Regions from separate parts of the Micromonospora sp. NPDC005305 genome, predicted to be linked through region 1. Evidence: predicted binding sites of a transcription regulator. Region 1 holds the regulator's gene; the other holds the start of a gene.

Region 1 (3,618 bases):
GCCCTGCTTGGTCAGCTCGGCGACCTCCTCGCCGCGGGTCTTGGCGAAGTCGCGCAGCGTCCGCTCCTGGTCGGCGTCGAGCTTGGTCGGGGTCCGCACGTCGAGGTGGACGTAGAGGTCGCCCCGGCCGGTGCCGCGCAGGTGCGGCACGCCCCGGGCGCGCAGCCGCAGGGTGCTGCCCGGCTGGGTGCCCGCCTTGACGTCGACCGTCTCCTCGCTGTCGAGGGTCTTGATGGTCAACCGGGTGCCGAGCGCGGCCGCGGTCATCGGCACGGTGACCCGGCAGTGCAGGTCGTCGCCCTTGCGGGAGTAGACGTCGTGCGGCCGCTCGTGGATCTCCACGTAGAGGTCGCCGGCGGTGCCGCCGCCCGGACCGACCTCGCCCTGCTGGGCCAGCCGGATCCGCATGCCGTCCTCGACACCCGCCGGGATCTTGACGGTGAGCGAGCGCCGGGTGCGCACCCGGCCGTCGCCAGCGCAGGTCGGGCAGGGGTGCGGGATGGTGGTGCCGTAGCCCTGGCAGACCGTGCACGGCCGGGCGGAGACCACCTGGCCGAGGAAGGTCCGCTGCACCGACTGCACCTCGCCCCGGCCGCCGCACGCCTCGCAGGTGGCCAGGTGGGTGCCGGCCGCCGTGCCCGCGCCGGAACAGGTGGTGCAGAGCACGGCGGTGTCGACGGTGATCGGCGCCTCGACGCCGAACGCCGTCTCGTTCAGGTCCAGCTCCAACCGCAGGATCGCGTCGGCGCCCGGCCGGGTACGCGGCCGCGGGCCCCGGCTGCCGCCGGCCGCCCCGCCGAAGAAGGCGTCCATGATGTCCTGGAAGCCGACGAACGGGCCGGCGCCGCCCGGGCCACCCGGACCCGCGCCCCCGCCGCCCGGGGCCAGCGGGTCGCCGCCCAGGTCGACGATCTGCCGTTTCCGATCGTCCGAGAGGACCTCGTACGCGGCGTTGATGTCCTTGAACTTCTCCTGTGCCTCCGGGTCCGGATTGACGTCCGGGTGGAACTGCCGCGCCAGCTTCCGGTAGGCGCGCTTGATCTCGTCGTCGGAGGCGTCCCGGCTCACGCCGAGAATGCCGTAGTAGTCCCTGGCCACTGCGTTCGGTGTCCTCATGTTCGTCTCGCGTTGCGCCGGTCGTCGGCCGGAGCCGGCCGTCGGTCTGACTGGTCAGTTCTGGGCCAGCAACTCGCCCACGTAGCGTGCCACGGCCCTCACCATGGCGATATTGCCGGGGTAGTCCATCCGGGTCGGCCCGAGCACGCCGAGCCCACCGACGATGGTGCTGCCCGGGCCGTACCCGGTGCTGACCACCGAGGCGGCGCGCAGGTTGTCGATCTCGTTCTCGTCGCCGATGAGCACCCGGGTGGTGCTCGGCTCGGCCTCCCCGATCAGCTTGAGCAGCACGACCTCCTCCTCGAGCGCCTCGAGGATCGGGCGCAGCGAGCCCTGGAAGTCGAGCAGGCCGCCCCGGGTCAGGTTGGCCGTGCCGGCCAGCGCGATGCGCTCCTCATGCCGTTCGACCAGGGTCTCCAGCAGGACGCTGGAGAGCGTGGCCATGGCCGGGCGCAGCTGCGGGGTCGACTCGTCGACGAGGGCCTGCACGAGCGGCGGGGTGTCGGACAGCCGGCTGCCGACCAGCTTCTCGTTGACCAGCCGGCGCAGGTCGGTCACCTCGTCGGGGGCGACCGGCCCGGGCAGCTCGACCAGCCGCTGCTCGACCCGGCCGGTGTCGGCGATCATGACGACCATCAGCCGGGTGGTGGAGATCGGCACCAGCTCCAGGTGGCGCACCTTGGAGCGGGCCAGGCTGGGGTACTGCACGACGGCGACCTGCCGGGTGAGCTGGGCCAGCAGCCGGACGGTGCGGTGCACCACGTCGTCCAGGTCGACCGCGCCGACCAGGAAGCGCTCGATCGCCCGGCGCTCGGCGGGGCTGAGCGGCTTGACCCGGGAGAGCCGGTCGACGAAGAGCCGGTAGCCGCGGTCGGTGGGCACCCGGCCGGCACTGGTGTGCGGCTGCCGGATGTAGCCCTCCTCCTCCAGCACCGCCATGTCGTTGCGGACGGTCGCCGGGGAGACGCCCAGCTGGTGGCGCTCGACCAGGGCCTTGCTGCCGACCGGCTCCTGCGTGGCGACGTAGTCCTCGACGATCGCGCGCAGCACGGCGAGCTTGCGGTCGTCGAGACCCATGTCCCCCACCTCCTGACGCACCTCGTCCGCCCCGGCGCACGGCGTCCGCCGGGCGTCTGGCACTCGACTGTAGCGAGTGCCAGTCTACGTCGGCCGACCCGTCGACGCGATGATCAGCGACCCACCTCCGGTGCGGCCCGCCGCACATCCGACCCACCACGGCCGAACAGCCGGACATCCCGGGCGATGTCGCTCTGGTGCGCCCTTGCCTCCGGGACCTACCGTGACGTCCATGACTGAACCTCCTCGCCCTCCCGGAGCGGGGGACTCCGGCGCACCGCCGCCGGAGCCGACCCCGCCGTCGGCACCGTACGGCTCGTCGTCGGCCGGCGAACCACCCACCGCACCACTGTCCGGGGCACCGGCGGGGAGCGGCTATCCCCCGCCCGGTGGCTATCCCCCGCCTCCCGGCGGCCAGCCTCCGTCGGGCGGCTACCCACCCCCCGGCGGCTATCCCCCGCCGGGCGGCGGCTACCCGGGCGGCGGCGCCTACGGGCCGCCCGCCGGCTACGCCAACAACGACGACAAGACCTGGGCCCTCGTCGCGCACTTCGGCGGGGCGGCGGCGATGTTCGTCAGCGGCGGCGTGCTGGGGTGGCTTCCCCCACTGGTTGCCATGCTGGCGCGGGGCAACCAGTCCCCGACCGTGCGCCAGCACGCGGTCTCGGCGCTCAACTTCCAGCTGGTGTGGTCGATCGTGGGCGTCGTCGGCTGGATCCTGAGCTGCATCCTCGTCGGGTTCCTCGCCGTCGGCGCGGCCGTCATCATCGGCGTGGTGTTCGGCATCATGGCCGGCGTGAAGGCCAACGAGGGGCAGCCCTACCGCTACCCGATGTCGGCCAACCTGATCAAGTGACCCCGACCCGGCCGGCCCTCGCAGGCCGGCCGGGCCCGGTCAGGGCAGCAGGTCGCGGACGACCGCGTCGGCGAGCAGCCGGCCGCGCAGGGTCAGCACCGCCCGCCCGGCGGCGTACGCGCCGGCGTCCAGCAGGCCGTCGACCCGGGCCCGCTCGGCGCCCGCCCGGCCCGCCTCGTCGAGCCCGGACAGGGGCAGCCCGTCGTCGAGCCGCAGCCGCAGCATCACGTCCTCCATGTGCGCCTCGTCCGGCGTGAGCAGCTCCCGGGCCAGGCCGGGCGACTCCCCGGCGGCCAGCCGCTGCGCGTACGCGGTCGGGTGCTTGACGTTCCACCAGCGCACCCCGCCGACGTGGCTGTGCGCCCCCGGGCCCAGGCCCCACCAGTCGGCGCCGGTCCAGTAGAGCAGGTTGTGCCGGCACCGGGCCGCGTCGGAGCGGGCCCAGTTGGAGACCTCGTACCAGGAGAAGCCGGCCCCGCCGAGGGCCGCCTCCGCGGCCAGGTAGCGGTCCGCCGCCACGTCGTCACTGGGGTACGGCAGCTCGCCGCGGCGCATCCGCGCGGCCAGCC
Region 2 (3,618 bases), on a different contig from region 1:
CGCTGGTCGGGGTGCTGGTCGGCTCGCTGTCCGCGCGCGATCCGCGGCTCGGTCACGTGGACCTCGTGGCGGTGGCCCCGGAGGAGCGCCGCCAGGGGCTCGGCGGGTCGCTGCTGGCGGAGGCGGAGGCCCGGCTCGCCGGGCTCGGCGCGGCCGAGCTGCTGCTGGCCGGGAACCCACCGCACTACGCCTGGCCCGGCATCGACGTGCGCTACACCCCGGCGGTCTGCGCCGCGCTGCGGCTGGGCTACCGCCAGGACCGGACAGCCTGGAACATGACCGCCGACCTCGGCGAGGGCTCGACGGCGCTGCGTTCCACCGAGGCCGCCGAGCAGCGGCTGGCCGGGCGGGGCGTGACGGTACGCCGGGCCGAACCGGCTGACCTGCCGGTGCTGGCCGAGTTCGCCCGCACCACCTTCGGTGGCACCTGGGACGGTGAGCTGGCCGGCTCGGTCGGCCGGCCGGACGCGGGCGCGCACCTGGCCGAGCGGGACGGCGAGGTCCTCGGCTTCGCCGCGTACGGGTCGTCGCGGCCGAGCTGGTTCGGGCCGATGGGGACCGCGCCGGCGGTCGAGGGCTCGGGGATCGGCGGGGTGCTGCTCCGGCGCTGCCTGCGCGACCAGGCGGCGGCCGGGTTCGGGGCGGCGCAGATCGGCTGGGTGGGCCCGGTGCCGTTCTACTCGGGGGCCGCGGGCGCGCGGATCGAGCGGGTGTTCTTCCTGTACCGGAAGGCACTGAACGGACAGAAGTAATTAAAGTTACATAGACGGCAATAATGCCGTTCGGCCTCCTCTGCCATCGACCGGCCCCTACGGTCGGGGATTAGAGGAGGCGGGCATGACCACGGACGACGAACGGACCGACGACCAGCCGGCGAGCTGGCGACCGGTCGGCGAGCTTCCCGGCCAGCTGCCGTTCGACCGGCTCGACTTCGGCGACGCCGAACAGCTCGCAGAAATGACCGGCGCGGACGGGCCCTCGGCCGACGAACCACTGCAACCGGTGGACGAACCGATCCGGCTCACACCGCCCTACGACCGGGCGCACAAGCGACGCAACCAACGCCGACTGCCGACCTGAGACATACGGAAAAAGGGGGCGGACCGCTGACGCGGCCCGCCCCCTTTCGGCGTGCTGGGTGAAGCTGGACTCAGAAGTCCATCTCCCCGCCACCCGGGCCAGCCGGGGCGGCCGGGGTCTTCTCCGGCTTGTCCGCCACGACGGCCTCGGTGGTGAGGAACAGCGCGGCGATCGAGGCGGCGTTCTGCAGCGCGGAACGCGTCACCTTGGCCGGGTCGATGATGCCCGCGGCCAGCAGGTCCACGTACTCGCCGGTCGCGGCGTTGAGGCCGTGACCCGGGTCGAGGTTGCGGACGCGCTCGACGACGACGCCACCCTCCAGGCCGGCGTTGACGGCGATCTGCCGCAGCGGGGCGTCCAGCGCGATCTTGACGATCTGCGCGCCGGTCGCCTCGTCGCCGGCCAGGTCCAGCTTGTCGAAGGCGGTCTTGCCGGCCTGCACCAGCGCGACGCCACCACCCGGGACGATGCCCTCCTCGACGGCGGCCTTCGCGTTGCGGACGGCGTCCTCGATGCGGTGCTTGCGCTCCTTCAGCTCGACCTCGGTGGCCGCGCCGACCTTGATCACCGCAACACCGCCGGCCAGCTTGGCCAGGCGCTCCTGCAGCTTCTCGCGGTCGTAGTCGGAGTCGCTCTTCTCGATCTCGGCCCGGATCTGGTTGACCCGGCCCTGGATCTGGTCGGCGTCGCCGGCGCCGTCGACGATGGTGGTCTCGTCCTTGGTCACCACGACCTTGCGGGCGCGGCCCAGCATGTCGAGGCTGACGGCGTCGAGCTTGAGGCCGACCTCCTCGCTGATGACCTGACCACCGGTGAGGATGGCGATGTCGGCCAGCATGGCCTTGCGGCGGTCACCGAAGCCCGGCGCCTTGACGGCGACCGACTTGAAGGTGCCGCGGACCTTGTTGACCACCAGGGTCGCCAGGGCCTCGCCCTCGATGTCCTCGGAGATGATCAGCAGCGGCTTGCCCGACTGCATGACCTTCTCGAGGATCGGGAGCAGGTCCTTCACCGACGAGATCTTGCTGTTGACGATCAGGAGGTACGGGTCGTCGAAGACGGCCTCCATACGCTCCGGGTCGGTCATGAAGTAGGCGGAGATGTAGCCCTTGTCGAAGCGCATGCCCTCGGTGAGCTCGAGCTCGAGGCCGAAGGTGTTGCTCTCCTCGACGGTGATGACGCCTTCCTTGCCCACCTTGTCCATCGCCTCGGCGATGATCTCACCGACGCTGGGGTCAGCGGCGGAGATGGAGGCGGTGGAGGCGATCTGCTCCTTGGTCTCGACGTCCTTGGCGAGCTTCAGCAGCTCCTCCGAGACGTTGGCCACAGCGGCCTCGATGCCCCGCTTCAGGGCCATCGGGTTGGCACCGGCGGCCACGTTGCGCAGGCCCTCACGGACCAGGGCCTGGGCCAGGACGGTCGCCGTCGTCGTGCCGTCACCGGCCACGTCGTCGGTCTTCTTCGCGACCTCCTTGACCAGCTCGGCGCCGATCTTCTCGTAGGGGTCCTCGAGCTCGATCTCCTTGGCGATGCTCACACCATCGTTGGTGATGGTGGGGGCACCCCACTTCTTCTCGAGCACGACGTTGCGGCCCTTGGGGCCGAGGGTCACCTTCACGGCGTCGGCGAGCTGGTTCATGCCCCGCTCGAGGCCGCGGCGCGCCTCTTCGTCGAACGCGATCATCTTGGCCATACGGCGTTGTCCTCCTGGACACTCACGGGCCACCCGAGGGTTCCCCGGATGGGCCGTCTGGTGTACGCACCTTGGGACGTCGCCACCTGGCGACGACGACGTCTCCTCGGTCGGGCCGGACAGCCCGCGACGACCGGCCCCGTGCCGCTCCGGCGCCATCTCGGCACCGGATCGGCCGTGGCCCTACCGCCCCGACCATTGGCACTCACCGTACGCGAGTGCCAATGACTTGTTTAGCACTCTCCCTAGCCGAGTGCAAGCACGCTGCCCCCGCTCAGCCGAGTTCCGCGGCCAGCCGGGCGGCGTTCACCGGGGCTTCGTGGGCCCGCTGTTCGGCGTAGGTGGCGACCAGCCCGACGAGCTGCGCCAGGTAGGCCGGTGTCGCCAGCACCGCGCCCACCACGGCCAGCGTCACCGCGCCCGCGGCGGTGCCCGGCGCGCCCATCGGGTCGACCCCGAAGACGAGCTGGTTTACCAGCCCGAGCACACCGTCCAGCACGGCGGCGGCGACCAGCACGCAGATGACCAGCGCCACCCGGCCCAGCACCATGCCGAACCGCTGGTGGAACATCCGCCAGGCCCGGCCGATCGGCTCCTGCCGCTCGAACAGGTAGATCGGGCCGAACAGGGCGAACGCGAACGCCGCGTAGAGGCCGGGCAGCAGGCAGAAGCAGGCGCCGACCGTGATCAGCAGCGAGGCCACGATGGTCCAGCCCCAGAGGCCGAGGGCGCGCCGCACCCCGTAGCGGAGCGCCGCGCCGACCCCGACCGGCTCCCCGGCCGCCTGGCGGGCGACCACCCAGGTGCCGGCGGCCCAGCCGGCGCTCTGCAGCGGGCCGAAGATC

What was found. The regulator HrcA, encoded in region 1, represses chaperone genes, less so after heat shock. The targets are predictions, from matches to a motif close to GGTTNGCACNCTCNNNNNGAGNGTGCNAACC.
Region 2: a site for HrcA is predicted at 2,970-3,000, ahead of groL (chaperonin GroEL). Genes of this name have one in related genera too.

What each region holds. Positions count from the first base shown of each region.
Region 1 is NZ_JBEXGL010000021.1:65,340-68,957, reverse strand. It holds gene dnaJ (molecular chaperone DnaJ) at 1-1,098, opposite strand, end outside; gene hrcA (heat-inducible transcriptional repressor HrcA) at 1,171-2,193, opposite strand; gene ABZS80_RS26870 (DUF4870 domain-containing protein) at 2,426-3,049, shown strand; gene hemW (radical SAM family heme chaperone HemW) at 3,089-3,618, opposite strand, start outside.
Region 2 is NZ_JBEXGL010000004.1:158,682-162,299, forward strand. It holds gene ABZS80_RS08985 (GNAT family N-acetyltransferase) at 1-752, shown strand, start outside; gene ABZS80_RS08990 (hypothetical protein) at 838-1,080, shown strand; gene groL (chaperonin GroEL) at 1,151-2,773, opposite strand; gene ABZS80_RS09000 (hypothetical protein) at 3,048-3,618, opposite strand, start outside.